Regions from separate parts of the Antrihabitans spumae genome, predicted to be linked through region 2. Evidence: riboswitches for the same ligand, from Rfam matches in the RefSeq annotation. Region 2 holds a riboswitch; the other holds the start of a gene.

Region 1 (7,700 bases), on a different contig from region 2:
ATCCGTCTGCGAAGCCGACACCGGCAACCCGACCATCGGGCGTTCGAACGACTGCAGTTGTTCGCTTGGACGTGTGTACACCGACGCCGAGAGACTCGATCTTGTTGCGTAGCAATCGGCCACCGCGGGCGTCGAGTTGCTGATTCATCAGATGGCCGGGGGAGTGCACCACGTCGACTTTCAGCCCTTGGGTGCGCAGCCCGTATGCCGCTTCCAGTCCGAGCAGACCGCCGCCGATCACCACAGCGGCGACGTCGTCACCGGCCTGTGCCTGCTGCAACATGCCGTTGGTGTCGGCGATCGTACGGAAGCCGAAAACCCCACGTGCCAAACGTCCGTCGGGTTCACGGAGTCCGTCCATGTTCGGAAAGAAGGTGTTGCTGCCGGTGGCGACGATCAGCACGTCGTAGTCGACGATCCGGCCGCTTTCGCAGGTGACCTGCTTGGCGAAGCGGTCTAGTTTTGTCGCACGGTCCCCGACGTGCAGCTGCACACCGTTTTCGCGATACCAGCTCATCGGGTTGAGCATCAGATCTTCGTCGTCGGTACTCGCTTCGCCGGACAGCACGTGCGAGAGCATGATGCGGTTGTAGTTGCCGTACGGTTCGTCGCCGATCATGGTGATCTCGAACAGATCGCGCCCGTTTCTGGCGATGATCTCCTCGACGGTCCGCGCACCGGCCATCCCGTTCCCCACGACAAGCAGCCGCGCGGTCGGAGGCATCAGATTTCCACCAAACCGAAGTCGACGACCACGTCGCCTGTGCATCCGGTCGGTGCCGCGACGACAAGTTCCAGCACGGTGTCCGGATCGACGTCCTCCACAACGCGGAGTGGGATGTTCACGCCGGACTTGGCGCCGATCGGAAAGACTCGCATCGAACGGCCGTCGCGAAGCAACGTGACGACAACGAGCTCGTCGGAGGAGTTTCCGCCGCGGAAGTACAGCGGCTGCGCCGTCACACCGGGCGGAACGGTGTAGGACAGCGTGGGATCGATCGGGTCGGGCTTGTCCAGTCCATTGCCGGTGAAGCCGAAAACGCCCTGCAGGAACCGCGGAGTACTGGCCATGGTGTGAAGCGTCCGATGAACCGGTGACGCAGAGGCTGCCGGGACGTTACGCCGGGATCAGGAATACCTCTCAGCGACCGATTTCGCTTTGTCGGCTAGAAGATAGAAGCCGATACCGAACAGCAGTGCCGCGGCGACCGCAATCACAGGGTGCGATGCGAAGAGCGGATAGATCTGCCAGTGCGTCAGATAGATGTAGAGCGAACTGCTGGCGAGCACGCTTGCGACCGGCGTAGCGAAGCTGGGTATCCGGACCGTCGGCGCCCAGATCAGCAACATGAGCCCGGCCACGACGAGCCCTTCGCGAAGCAGGCTGTCGAAATAGCCGTGAATGGACACGACGAGCGCAACCGCGACGACGAGTTGGTGCCTCCGGGTCCGCGCCTTTGCTGCCGCCCAACCGAGTGCGAAGAACCAGAAGGCGTACCAGCTGTACTTGCCCTCCGAACCCGGTTCGAGCCCGGCAGCGTCGTAGCGGATGGCCAAGCCGACCGCGAGTAGCGCCAACGCGAAAACGAACGGCTGTCGGCGTTCGAGGCGGTCGATCACCGGTATCGCCAGCAGTGCCGCGAGTGCGAGCAGGAAGTAGACGAGTACTTCGATGAACCACAGATGGCCCTGCGTCGGGCCGTCGGGTCCAAGAATCTTGTTGAGCAGGAACAGGTTTGTCACCGTGTAGTCGTCGGAGAAGCTCAACGTCAACGCGATCCACGCCACGGCGGGTATCGCGATGCCGGCCACCGTTGTCAGGAGGTGGCGCAGCCGCTGCGTACGGGGCTTGTCCGTGAGGACGAATCTCGCAAAGTTGTACCCGGCGACGCCGAGCAAAATATGCGCGCCGCCCCACAGGTGATACAGCCCGGCGTGCGATCCGACGACGAGCACGATCGCGACAGCTCGCAGCATGACGCTGGTCTCGACGGACCGCCCGGCAATCCACCGTCTCGGCCCACGAACCCGGAGGTCGCGGATCGGCGTCGTGTGCCAATCGGGCGGGAGGTGGCCGAGTTTGCGTTCCAACCGCACCGACATCGCGACGTAGGACAGCGAATCCCCGCCGAGTTCGACGAATGTCGACTGGGGGCCGATGTCGGCGACATCGAGTCGCAGCACCTGCGCGAACAGTTCGCGAAGCTCGCTTCCGGTCCGTGCGGTACTTGTGGCCTCGGCGCGGCCCAGTGTGCGGATCTCGGGATAGTCCGGCTTGCCGGAATGCAGGCGCGGCAGTTCGGCGACTCGGCAGGCGCGGACTGCAGCCGCAGGTAGACCCGACGCGGCAGCCGCGATCGCACGGACCTTCGCCGGTGCAAGCGCGCCTTCGAAAGCAACGACAAGTTCATCGTCGCCGTCGATACACGAGGCCGTAATTCCTGCAGTGTCGAGTGCGGCTTCGACGCGAGGCAGGTCGATCCGGAGGCCGAAGAGTTTGACGAAGCGTGCGGACCTGCCGAGTATTTCGTACAGGCCGTCAGCGCCGCGTTTGGCGATATCGCCGGTACGAAGCTCGTCGACCGTTGCTCCGGCGGCGAGATCTGCCGCCGATTCGGCGTAGCCCATCATCACGTTCGGGCCCGAGTAGACGAGTTCGCCCGCGTCGGGATCGATTTCGTCCCCGCTGCGGTCGATGCGAAAAGACCCACCGGGTATCGCGACACCGATCGCGTTCGGATGCGACCGTGCCAGGTGCGGTGGGAGATACGCCATCCGAGCGGTCGCTTCCGTTGCGCCGTACATGACGAACAGATCCCAGCCGTCGCGTTCGCCGAGTGCGGCGTACCGTGCGACCCGGTCGGGAGCGAGCCGACCGCCTGCCTGGGTGAGGTAGCGCAGATGCGGCAGGTGCATGTGCTCGAATCCGATTTTGTCGAGCAGATCGAACGTATAGGGGACGCCGGCAAACGTTGTCGCCCGATGCCGACCGAAAAGGTCCCAGAACTCGGCATCGACGACAGACGCGTCCGTCAGCACGATTCCGGCACCCCGAAGCAGGTGACTGTGCAGGACCGACAAGCCGTAGCAATAGTTCATCGGAAGGCTGGTCATCGCTCGGTCGGTGTGGCGGATGTCGAGGTAGGTTGCAATCGATTCGGCGTTCGATCGCAGGTTCGCGCGTGAGAGGCGAACCAGCTTCGGCGAACCAGTCGAACCCGACGTGCTGAGCAGCAGTGCCAGATCGGGATGCAGCGTGTGCCTGGACACCGACCGTCGTTCGTCGAAATGCCAACTGCCGCTGCGCTGTTCGATCACGATGTCGGGATCGTAGGTATCGACGAGGGACGTCGCGTCGTACTGCGGATCGCCCGGCACGAGTAACACCGGCTGACGGGCGGCGAGCGCTCCGAGGTATGCGACGACCGCCTCGATGTCGTTGCGACCCGCGATCAGCACCAACCGCCGTTCGGTCCCGAAGCGTGCGGCGGCATCGTGCACGAGCGCGGCGAGGCGGCGGTAGGACACCTCGTCGGTGCCCGACACGATTGCTGTGCGCTCACCATGGCGCGCCAGCTCGTCGACGAGTCGCGTCGTCGCACGTTCGGTTGATGGCGCCACCACCGGATCATAGTTGGCAAGGCTTACCTCGCACACCGAGCGATGTCAGACCGGTTCGGTCTCGGCCCGCGGACGCGGCATCAGCACCGGTGCCACCAGTGCGAGCAGCACCGCGGGAATCACGAACGCAGTGGTCGGGTGCACACCGTAGAGCGGTGTGAGCAGCACCGGCGCGAGCGCCTGCCCCGAGAAGCGCAACGACTGCACAACCGAGAGCGCGCCGCCCTGATTCGGTCCGCGCAGGCCGAGTACCGCTGCATTGACGCCGACGAGGATGCCCTGACCCGCAACGCCTGCGGCGGCCCACGCGGCAGCGGCGACGACGAGCAGTCCGGCGGTCCCCGCGAGCGTGACGAGAACGGCACCGCAGGTGGCGCCGATCAGTACCGACCGGCGCGCACCGATCCTGTCGATCGCATTTCCGACGGGCCGGGCGGCGATGATTCCTGCGATTCCGAAGCCGGTGAGCAGCAGGCCACGCTGCGTGGGGCCGAGGCCGAACGCATCCTCGGCGCGGAAGGCGACCAGAAAGTTCAGACCGCCGAGTGCGCCCCATCCGAGGAACGCGACCAGTCCGATGCGTACGACATCCGGCCGTAAAGCTTGGCGCAGCTTCACTTCGCGTCCCGACACCTGTGCGCCGGTGGGCAATCCGACGATTCCCAATATCGCTGCGACCACAGCAACGGCGACGAACGCGAGCCGCCAATTCACCTCTGCCGCAAGCCCGCCCACCAGCGGCGCCGTCGTCTGGCCTGCTGCCTGCAGTGCCGAGAACGTGCCGAGCGCACGACCGAGCCGCGCCTTGGGAGTTATCGACGCAAGCGATGCCAACAGCAGGGGAGTGGTGAAGGCATTCGCGCACCCCTGAATTGCTCTCGGTACCAACAGAAACGACAGACTCGGTGCGACGACGCAGGCCAGCGACGCGACGACGTACACGGCGTAAGCGATTCGGACAGTGCGGAATTGACCCCAGCGTGCACCGAGTGTGCCGGAGACCAACATCAAGATTGCGAAGGGGAACAGGTACGCCGCGAGCGTCGATGCTGCTGCGGGAGAGCTGACGCCGAGGTCGTTGCCCATCTCCGGGAGCATCGCCGTGACGACTCCGCCACCGAACGGTCCGAGAAACCCACCCGCGTAGAGGGCGAGCGTGCGGAGGCGACTCACGCTGTGGTCCTCACCCGTGGTTACAGTCCGAAGCTGCCAGGCCCGCGCCGGCGAAGGTACTTTTCGAATTCGGCTGCGAGCGCATCGCCGTCGATCTTGGAGATGGCGTCGGAGATGTCGATCTCGGCGTCGCCACGTTCTTCCAGCGAGCGGACGTACTCGGCGATTTCTTCGTCCTCGGCCGTCATCTCCGTGACCGCCTCTTCCCAATCCTCGGCCTGGGTCGGTAGTTCACCGAGCGGAACCTCGACGTCGAGCACGTCCTCGACCCGCTGCAGCAAGGCGATCGTCGCCTTCGGATTGGGCGGCTGCGACACGTAATGCGGAACGGCCGCCCAGAACGACACCGCGGGAACACCCGCCTTGACGCAGTGGTCCTGCAGCACGCCGGTGATGCCGGTCGGGCCCTCGTACCTGGTCTGTTCGAGTTTGAACTGCTCGGCGGCCTCTTTGCTGTAGGCCGAACCGGTGACCGGAACCGGGCGGGTGTGCGGGGTATCGGCGAGCAGCGCGCCGAGGATCACGACGGTGCTGACGCCGAGTTGCTCGACGAATTCGAGCAGATCGTCGCAGAAACTGCGCCAGCGCATGTTGGGCTCGATACCGCGAAGCAGCACAACATCGCGTTCGCTACCGGGAGGCGAACACACCGACAGCATGGTCGACGGCCACTGGATCTCCCGGGTGACGCCGTCGATCTGCTTCACCGTCGGTCGATTTACCTGGTAGTCGTAATAATCCTCGGAATCGAGCTCTGCCAGCGGCTCGGCATCCCAGATCAGTTCGAGATGCTCGACTGCACCGCTTGCCGCATCACCGGCGTCGTTCCAGCCTTCGAACGCCGCGACGAGGATCGGATCGCGCAGCGTAGGCAGATCGAGGTCGGCTACGACCGGGAACTCTTCGGAACTCACCGACACAGCCTACGACCAGGGCGGGTCCGCCTCTTCACATAGCGCCGTTTGACAACGAAAGCCATCCCCTGCCAGCCTTGACGTTGGTCATGAGTACCAGCGCACAGCCCCGGCTCGCTGGTCGGCAACCCTCCGCCACGGTGGGGTGCTCCGGGTGACGACCAGGCCGCACGTCCGATTCGGGTGCGGCAAGCGTGGATAGACGAGGGGATGTGCCGATGGTTGCCGCTGCACCGCGTAGTTCTGGCCGTGAGCCGGATACGTCTGAAGATCACACTGTTGAGGCCCCCACTATTCTGGAGCGCATGTCTTTGCCACTGCACTCTGCACTGCTCGATGCGCTCGATCAGCGTGTTGTCATCGGCGACGGTGCGATGGGCACGATGTTGCAGGCTGCCGACCTCACCCTCGACGATTTTCTCGGGCTGGAGGGCTGCAACGAAATTCTCAACGACACGCGCCCCGATGTGCTCAAAGACATTCACCGCGCGTATTTCGAAGCGGGCGCCGACGCAGTCGAGACGAACACCTTCGGCTGCAACCTGCCGAACCTTGCCGATTACGACATCTCCGATCGCATTCGTGAGCTGTCCGAGAAGGGCACTCAGCTAGCGCGCGACGTTGCCGACGAGATGGGTCCAGGTCGCGACAGGATGCCACGTTTCGTCCTCGGTTCGATGGGCCCCGGCACCAAGCTGCCCACCCTCGGACACGCCCCGTACGCCGTGTTGCGCGACGCCTACACGGAGTCCGCGCTCGGCATGATCGACGGTGGTGCCGACGCCATCCTGATCGAGACGTGTCAGGACCTGCTGCAGGTCAAGGCCGCGATCATCGGCAGCCAGAACGCGATGGCAAAGCTCGGCAGGCGGCTGCCGATCATCACCCACGTCACTGTGGAAACAACCGGAACCATGCTGGTCGGCAGCGAGATCGGCGCCGCGCTGACGGCTATCGAGCCGCTCGGCGTCGACCTGATCGGGCTCAACTGCGCAACGGGACCCGACGAGATGAGCGAGCACCTCCGCCATCTTTCGAAGTACTCGAAGCTGCCGGTGTCGGTGATGCCGAACGCAGGTCTGCCAGTCCTCGGTGCCAACGGCGCGGAATACCCGCTGTCACCGGAAGAGCTGGCAATCGCACTGAGTGGTTTCGTACGCGAATACGGTCTGGCGTTGGTCGGCGGCTGTTGCGGCACAACGCCAGAGCACATTCGTCAGGTTGCGGCGGCCGTGCGCGATGTCGAGCGGGGCACGCGTAAGCACATCAGCGAGCCTGGCGTTTCTTCGCTCTACACGGCAGTGCCTTTCGAGCAGGATGCCAGCATCCTGATGATCGGCGAACGTACGAACTCCAACGGCTCCAAGGCTTTTCGTGAGGCGATGCTTGCCGAGGACTACGAGAAGTGCCTCGATATCGCGAAGGATCAGACGCGCGACGGCGCGCACATGCTCGACCTCAACGTCGACTACGTTGGCCGTGACGGTGCCGCGGACATGTCTGCTCTCGCAAGCAGATTGGCGACCGCGTCGACGTTGCCGATCATGCTCGACTCCACCGAACCCGCTGTGCTGAAGGCTGGTCTAGAACACCTCGGCGGGCGTTGCGCGGTCAACTCCGTCAACTACGAGGACGGCGACGGACCCGATTCGCGCTTCCAGCAGATCATGTCGCTCGTGAAGGAACACGGTGCGGCGGTCGTCGCGTTGACGATCGACGAAGAGGGTCAGGCGCGTACCGCCGAGTGGAAGGTCCGGATCGCCGAGCGGCTGATCGCGGACATCACCGGCAACTGGGGATTGTCGGAGAGCGACATCATCATCGACGCTCTCACGTTCCCGATCTCGACGGGCCAGGAGGAGGTCCGGCGCGACGGCATCGAGACGATCGAGGCCATCCGCGAGATCAAGCGGCTGCATCCGGAGATCCACACGACACTCGGGCTTTCCAACATCTCGTTCGGCCTCAATCCCGCTGCGCGGCAGGTGCTCA
Region 2 (7,700 bases):
CACCGAAGTCGGCTTCGACGTAGCGACCGGATTCGGCGAACTCGTCGGAACCGAAGGCGACGCGAACCTTGTCGGCCGGCCTGCGGGACAGGATCGCGACCCCGCTTCGACCTTTTGCGGCAGTGGGTTCCGCGGAAGCGAGATGCCAACCGGACGCCAGCGCCGGACCGAGCGCCACCCGCAATTCGTCGTCGGTCGCCCGAGTTTCCTGCAGGCACACAGCGTCTGCCTCGGTTGCCGCCAACCACTCGAGCAAACCTTTCCGAGCAGCGGCACGGACACCGTTGACGTTGACGGACGAGATGATGTGAGCCACGTGAGCACGGTAGCGGACCCTGGCGCAGCCAACCCTCCGCACAGCACCCGCGACCTACGGTTTACGGTTTAGCCCATGACGCAAACCGACCTCGGCGAGGCCGCACTCTCGAAGCTGAAGTCCAGCGAACTCGTAGCGCTACTAGGACGTTTGCAAGCCGACGACCCGGCGATAGGTGATCTCGACGTCGACGTCGTCGGCCGCCTCGTCGATCCGAAGAAGCTGAAGAACGAGGAATTCGCGTCGCTGCTGAGCAACCTCGCGCGCCTCGCTGACGCAGGTGCCGACGTCGACCTGGCAAAGATGGACGCAACGAACTTCGCGAAGTTGATCGCCCGGGCGTCCGACGATCAACTCAAAGCCGCGACAGCGGATCCCGCGTTGCGCGCCCGAGTCCTCGACGAACTGTTCCGGCGGATGGACGCCCACTTCCTACCCGAGCGGGCTCGCGACGGCAGGGTCGTCATGCAGTTCCGGGTCAGCGGGAAAGGCAACGGCGGCAAGGAAACCGACGACTACGCAGTCACCATCGCTGACCGAAAGTGCAGCGTCGAGAAGTCGCTCGCACCCGATGCGAAGACGACGATCACGCTCAGCCCGGCCAGCCTGCTGAAACTGGCGACCGGCAATGCGGGGGCCAAGATGATGTTCGTTCGCGGCAAGGTCAAAGTGAGCGGCTCGATCGGGTTCGCCGCGGGATTTATGAAGATGTTCGAGGTTCCGTCAGCCTGAGCGGGTACTTGCGCTCGGCATCACCGTGTGTGAGCCTCAGTAACGGGTAACTCAGCATCAAGAGCTTTTTCCGGACAATGACGTCGAGGAAAGGTCCTTCCGCGTGACTCAGTCGACCGCAGCGCTACATCTGGGATCCGGTGAGCCGGTCCTGCTCCTGCAGCCATTTATGCTCTCCCCTCATGTCTGGCGCGGTGTCGCCGAGCGATTGGCGGAGTCCTACGAGGTCTTCGCGCCCGCCTTCGCGGGTCACTGGGGTGGGCCTCCCCTGAACGGGTGGGACGCCAGCGCCTCCGCGATCGCCGACGCCGTTGAGAAGCAACTCGACGAACTCGGCTGGAACACCTGCCACATCGTCGGCAACTCGCTCGGCGGTTGGGTCGGTTTCGAACTCGAACGTCGCGGTCGCGCGCGCACCCTGACCGCTGTGGCTCCAGCTGGCGGCTGGCGTCATCTGAGCCCGGACGCAATCCTGGTCGGTCTCAAATTTCTTTCACTCGGTCCCCTCGTCGGGATCGGCAAACTCGTCGGCGGCTTCGTGGCCCGAAATCGCCTCGTACACCGAGCTTTCCTGCCCCTGGTGAGCAAAGATGCGAAGGCCGTCGAGCCACAGGACGCCGAGGCGATGATTCTCGCCGCGTCGAACTGCAGAGCATTCCTGCCCGTGCTGTGGTCCGGACTCAAGGGTGGCGGAGTCACCGGCCTTGCCGATGTCAAGGTGCCGACTCGGCTGCTGCTGTGCGAATACGACCGCATCATCCCCATGCGCCGCTACGGGAGCATGTTCATCGACGAGCTTCCGGCGGTCGCCGACCGAGTCACGATGGAAGGCGTCGGCCACTGCCCTCAGCTGGAGGCACCGGAGAAGGTGGCCGCGCTGATCTCCGAACACGTCGCGTCCTATCGGCCGCACCTGCGAGCGGTATAGCGGGTCAGTCGGCGGTCCGGCGCTGTGCAAGAACCGAGATCCCGAGTACGAACAATCCGGCGATGGCAAGCATCGCTCCGACGGCTGCCGGCGCGGTGTAGCCGAGACCTGCGGCGATGACAATGCCGCCGAGCCACGCACCCGCTGCGTTGGCGATGTTGAGCGCCGCATGGTTGAGCGCGGCGGCCAACGACTGCGCATCTGCCGCCACGTCCATCAGCCGGGTTTGCAGCCCGGGGACCAAAGCGGCTCCCGCCGCGCCGATGGCGAACACGCCGACAACTGCGGTATACGGGTTGTGCGCAGCAGCGACGAACAACGCGAGCACGACGGCCATCGTTGCCAGCAGCGCGAAGAGGCTGGGAATCAACGCCCTATCGGCGAGGATGCCGCCGACGATGTTGCCGACGACCATCCCGACGCCGTAGACCATCAGAACGACCGGAACCCAGGCGATCGGCAACCCGGCCACGTCGGTCAGCGTGGTGCTGACGTAGGTGTACACGGCGAACATGCCGCCGAAGCCGACAGTGCCGACCGCAAGGGTCAACCACACCTGGGAGCGGCGCAGTGCACCGAGTTCGGTGATCGGATTCGTTATGGCGACGCCGTGCAGGTCCGGCACCCAACGCACGAGCGCGGCGACCGTGGCAACGCCGATGACGGTGACGATCGTAAAGGCGCTGCGCCAGCCGAAATGTTGACCAAGGGCAGCGGCGGCCGGGACCCCGACGACGTTCGCGACGCTGAGGCCGAGCATCACCGTGGCAACGGCTTTGGCTCGCTGTCCAGCGGGAACGAGTGACGCGGCGGCAAGGGACGCGACACCGAAATACGCACCGTGTGGCAAGCCTGCGACGAAGCGCGAGACCATGAGCCACTCGTAGCTCGGCGCGAACACGGTGGCGGCATTGCCGATGGTGAAGGCGACCATCAAGCCGATGAGGACCAGCTTTCGCGGGAGGCGTGCCGTGGCGGCTGCAAGCAGCGGGGCTCCGACGACGACGCCAAGCGCGTAGGCGGAAATGACATGGCCCGCGGTCGGCTCGGATACGCCGATGCCCGACGCGATGTCGGGAAGTAGGCCCATCGCCACGAATTCGGTGGTGCCGATACCGAAACCACCCATCGCGAGGGCGAGCATCGCCCAGCGGCGGGTTCCGGAGTTGGCCGAGTCGGTGCTGGCCAGCTCAGCACGTGGCGCGGTTGTAGTAGGCACGCTTGCGTACAACCGCCTCGAGGAGCGGAAATCATCCCGATGCGGCGGTGAAGTCGGTCACTGACAACAGGCGGCTATCAGCGCAATGCCTTCTGCAGGTTCTCGTCGAGTGCGCCGAGGAACTCCTCGGTCGTCAGATAACCCTGATCGCCGCCGACCAGCAGTGCGAGGTCCTTCGTCATCTGACCGCCCTCGACGGTCGTGATGACAACGTCTTCCAGCGCCTGCGCGAAGCCGATCACGTCGGGAGTGCTGTCTAGTTTGCCCCGGTGCTCCAGTCCACGGGTCCACGCGAAGATCGATGCAATCGGATTCGTCGATGTCGGCTTACCGGCCTGATGCTGCCGATAGTGCCGCGTGACCGTACCGTGCGCCGCTTCGGCCTCGCAGGTCTTGCCGTCCGGCGTAAGCAGCACCGAGGTCATCAGGCCGAGGGAGCCGAAGCCCTGGGCGACCGTATCGGACTGCACGTCGCCGTCGTAGTTCTTGCAAGCCCAGACGTAGCCGCCCTCCCACTTCATCGACGACGCGACCATGTCGTCGATGAGGCGGTGTTCGTAAGTCAATCCGGCGGCGTCGAACTCGGCCTTGAACTCTTTTTCGTAGATGTCCTGGAACGTGTCCTTGAACTGGCCGTCGTACGCCTTGAGGATCGTGTTCTTCGTGGACAAATACACCGGATAGTTCTGCTGCAGGCCGTAATTCAGCGAGGCCCGCGCGAAGTCGATGATCGACTGATTGAAGTTGTACTGCCCCTGCACGACTCCGCCGAGGCTTTCCTCTGTGAAGTGCACCAACTCGTGCTGGATCGGTTCGTCGCCGTTGTCGGGTGTGTAGGTGATGGTGACGGTGCCCGGCCCGGGGACCTTGAAGTCGGTCGCGCGGTATTGATCGCCGAACGCGTGGCGGCCGATGATGATCGGCTTGGTCCAGCCAGGGACCAACCGCGGCACGTTGGAGATGATGATCGGCGCACGAAAGATCGTGCCGCCCAGTATATTTCGAATCGTGCCGTTGGGCGAACGCCACATCTTCTTGAGGCCGAATTCCTCGACGCGATCTTCGTCCGGCGTGATGGTCGCGCACTTGACGCCGACACCGTGCTTCTTGATGGCGTTGGCGGCGTCGACCGTCACCTGATCGTCGGTCTCGTCCCGATATTCGATGCCGAGGTCGTAGTACTCCAGGTTCACGTCGAGATAAGGATGGATCAGCTTTTCTTTGATGAACTTCCAGATGATCCGCGTCATCTCGTCGCCGTCGAGCTCGACGACGGTGCCTTCTACCTTGATCTTCGACATGGGTGTTTCGCGTCCTCCTGAGAAGGTCTTCCCTCGGTGCTGCGGCCGCGAACGCACCTTGTGGGCGCGCTTGCGGCATCAACAGTCAACGTATACGGCTGCGCCTGTCAGCGTGCCTATCAATGCTAAACATGACGGTCGTCCGTGTCGGAACACAATCTGCCAACCCCGGTAGTTCGATTATTCGGAGCGGACATATACGATGTTCGCCAGGTCACGAGCATCAGCGACAAGCCCCGGCTCGCTGGTCGGCAACCCTCCTTCGCGGCGGGGTGCCCCGGGTGATGACAAGGCCCTCGACAGTCGAGAGCAAGCGCGCCGTAGGAGGTTTCAAAATGTGTTGCTGTAGCGGATAGACCCCATCCCCCGCCCCGCATTCCCATTACCTTTCTCTGGAGTTTCCATGACTGAATCCGTTGCGCCCGAATGGTCTTTCGAGACCAAGCAAGTTCACGTCGGCCAGGTCCCCGACGGCACGACCAACGCGCGCGCACTGCCGATCTACCAGACCACGTCCTACACGTTCAACAACACCGACCACGCCGCAGCCCTGTTCGGACTTGCCGAGCCTGGCAACATCTACACCCGCATCATGAACCCGACTCAGGATGCCGTCGAACAGCGCGTCGCGGCACTCGAAGGCGGCGTCGCAGCTCTGCTCGTCGCATCGGGTCAGGCCGCCGAGACCTACTCGATTCTGAACATCGCAGGCGCCGGCGACCACATCGTGTCGAGCCCTCGCCTCTACGGCGGCACCTACAACCTCTTCCACTACTCGCTGCCCAAGCTCGGCATCGAGGTGTCGTTCGTCGAAGATCCGGACGACCTCGAGCAGTGGCGCGCCGCAATCCGCCCGAACACAAAAGCCTTCTTCGGTGAGACGATCTCGAACCCGAAGAACGATATCTTCGACATCCCCGGTGTCTCGGCCGTCGCGCACGAGTCGGGTATCCCGCTCATCGTCGACAACACCGTCGCGACGCCGTACCTGATCCAGCCGCTGAAGCACGGCGCCGACATCGTCGTGCACTCCGCGACGAAGTACCTCGGCGGACACGGTTCCGCCATTGCCGGCGTGATCGTCGACGGTGGCACGTTCGACTGGACTCAGGGTCGCTTCCCCGGATTCACGACACCCGATCCCAGCTACCACGGTGTCGTGTTCGCCGATCTCGGCGCGCCGGCCTTTTCCTTGAAGGCCCGTGTCCAGTTGCTCCGCGACCTCGGTGCGGCAATATCGCCGTTCAACGCCTTCCTGATCAGCCAAGGTATCGAGACCTTGAGCCTGCGGGTCGAGCGTCACGTCCAGAACGCCAAGGCGGTCGCCGAGTGGCTCGAAGCCCGTCCTGAGGTGACGTCCGTTGCCTACGCAGGCCTGCCGTCGTCGCCTTGGTACGAGCTCGGACAGAAGCTCGCGCCGAAGGGCGCAGGCGCGATCGTGGCGTTCGAGGTGGCCGGTGGCGTCGACGCAGGCAAGCGCTTCGTCAACGCGCTGACGCTGCACAGCCATGTCGCTAACATCGGTGACGTGCGTTCACTGGTGATCCACCCGGCTTCGACGACCCACTCGCAGCTGACTCCCGAGGAACAGCTCGCATCGGGTGTCACCCCCGGTCTCGTCCGTCTGGCAGTCGGCATCGAAGGTATCGCCGACATTCTTGCCGACCTCGAGGTTGGGCTGACGGCGGCAGCATCTTGACAGTGAGTAAATCTCGAGCAGCACGTCCGGAGGCGGTTCTGCCGCCTCCGGACGGGCGGCTCGGCAGCGTGTCGATCGGCGAGGTCGTACTCGAAAGCGGCGCAGTGATTCCCGAGGTCACCCTCGCGGTCCAACGCTGGGGCGCGCTGTCTCCGAACAAGGACAACATCGTGCTCGTCGAGCACGCGCTGACCGGCGATTCGCACATCACCGGTCCCGCGAACTCCGAGCATCCTTCACCCGGTTGGTGGAACGGCATGGTCGGGCCGGGCGCACCGATCGACACCGACGAATGGTGCGTCGTGGCAACCAACGTGCTCGGCGGCTGCCGCGGCACCACGGGCCCCGGTTCGATCGCACCGGACGGCAAGGTCTGGGGTTCCCGTTTCCCCGAAATCTCGATCCGCGACCAGGTGTCGGCCGAAATCGCTCTTGCCGATGCCTTCGGTGTCGAGCGGCTCGCATCGGTCGTCGGCGGATCCATGGGCGGCATGCGTGTGTTGGAGTGGATGGTCGGTGCGCCCGATCGCGTGTCCTCCGCACTTGTGCTCGCCGTCGGGGCTCGCGCGACAGCCGACCAGATCGGCACACAGACGACCCAGATCGCCGCGATTCAGGCCGACCCGGACTGGCAGGGCGGCGACTATCACGGCACCGGCCGCACTCCGACGACGGGCATCGGCATCGCCCGCCGGATCGCACATCTGACCTACCGGACCGAGTTCGAACTCGACCATCGTTTCGAGAACTTCTCGCAGGAGGACGAAAACCCCTGGGAGGGTGGGCGTTACGCGGTCGAAAGCTACCTCGAGCACCAGGCCGAGAAGCTGATCGCGCGCTTCGATCCCGCAACCTACGTCCTGCTGACCGAGGCGATGAACCGCCACGACGTCGGTCGCAACCGAGGTGGCGTCGAAGCCGCGCTTCGTGCAACGCAGGTGCCGTGTGTGGTCGGCGGTGTCGACTCCGATCGCCTGTACCCGCTGCGGACCCAGCAGGAACTCGCAGACCTCCTACCGGGTTGTCGTGGGCTGGAGATCGTGCATTCGAAGGACGGTCACGACGGCTTCCTCACCGAAGCGACAGCGGTCGCAACACTGCTGGACGAGACGATGGAACTCGCGCGACGGGGTTAGATCTTTGCCGCTAACCCGTGCCGAGCGGATCGATCGATGCAGCAAGCAGAACGATTGCCGCGCCAACCGCTGTCATCGCGCCGACATCGAACCATCGACCCCTGACTGCGAGCAGCCCGACGCGATCGGTCGGTAGACACAGCCGAAACGCCGCGCCGAGCAGGGTCGCCGAGCCGAACACCAATGCTCCGCGACGCCACCGTTCGGACAGGATGAACACGACGGCAAGTGCGACGACCGCGACGACCACCACCATCGGGAGGTGGCAGCGGACGTACAGCACGATGCGACTGCGGCCGGTCCGGCTCGTCACTTGCTCGTCATTCCTGTTCGGCCCGTTCGACGACATTGGACAGCAGGAATGCGCGA

Evidence for each region. Region 2 has a riboswitch for S-adenosylmethionine ahead of ACHIRB_RS16390 (bifunctional o-acetylhomoserine/o-acetylserine sulfhydrylase). Riboswitches for the same ligand answer to the same signal wherever they lie in the genome.
Region 1: linked by a shared signal. The riboswitch ahead of metH (methionine synthase) and the one ahead of ACHIRB_RS16390 (bifunctional o-acetylhomoserine/o-acetylserine sulfhydrylase) in region 2 are both predicted to bind S-adenosylmethionine.

What each region holds. Positions count from the first base shown of each region.
Region 1 is NZ_JBIMSN010000016.1:51,501-59,200, reverse strand. Features, by position in the region: gene nirB (nitrite reductase large subunit NirB) at 1-724, opposite strand, end outside; gene ACHIRB_RS03650 (molybdopterin oxidoreductase) at 724-1,071, opposite strand; gene ACHIRB_RS03645 (AMP-binding protein) at 1,129-3,621, opposite strand; gene ACHIRB_RS03640 (MFS transporter) at 3,667-4,794, opposite strand; gene ACHIRB_RS03635 (PAC2 family protein) at 4,815-5,708, opposite strand; SAM riboswitch class IV at 5,794-5,909, shown strand; gene metH (methionine synthase) at 6,014-7,700, shown strand, end outside.
Region 2 is NZ_JBIMSN010000062.1:231,984-239,683, reverse strand. Features, by position in the region: gene ACHIRB_RS16415 (exodeoxyribonuclease III) at 1-316, opposite strand, end outside; gene ACHIRB_RS16410 (SCP2 sterol-binding domain-containing protein) at 392-1,048, shown strand; gene ACHIRB_RS16405 (alpha/beta fold hydrolase) at 1,152-1,976, shown strand; gene ACHIRB_RS16400 (MFS transporter) at 1,981-3,195, opposite strand; gene ACHIRB_RS16395 (NADP-dependent isocitrate dehydrogenase) at 3,273-4,496, opposite strand; SAM riboswitch class IV at 4,709-4,818, shown strand; gene ACHIRB_RS16390 (bifunctional o-acetylhomoserine/o-acetylserine sulfhydrylase) at 4,900-6,195, shown strand; gene metX (homoserine O-acetyltransferase MetX) at 6,192-7,331, shown strand; gene ACHIRB_RS16380 (DUF3017 domain-containing protein) at 7,342-7,587, opposite strand; gene ACHIRB_RS16375 (bifunctional methylenetetrahydrofolate dehydrogenase/methenyltetrahydrofolate cyclohydrolase) at 7,652-7,700, opposite strand, start outside.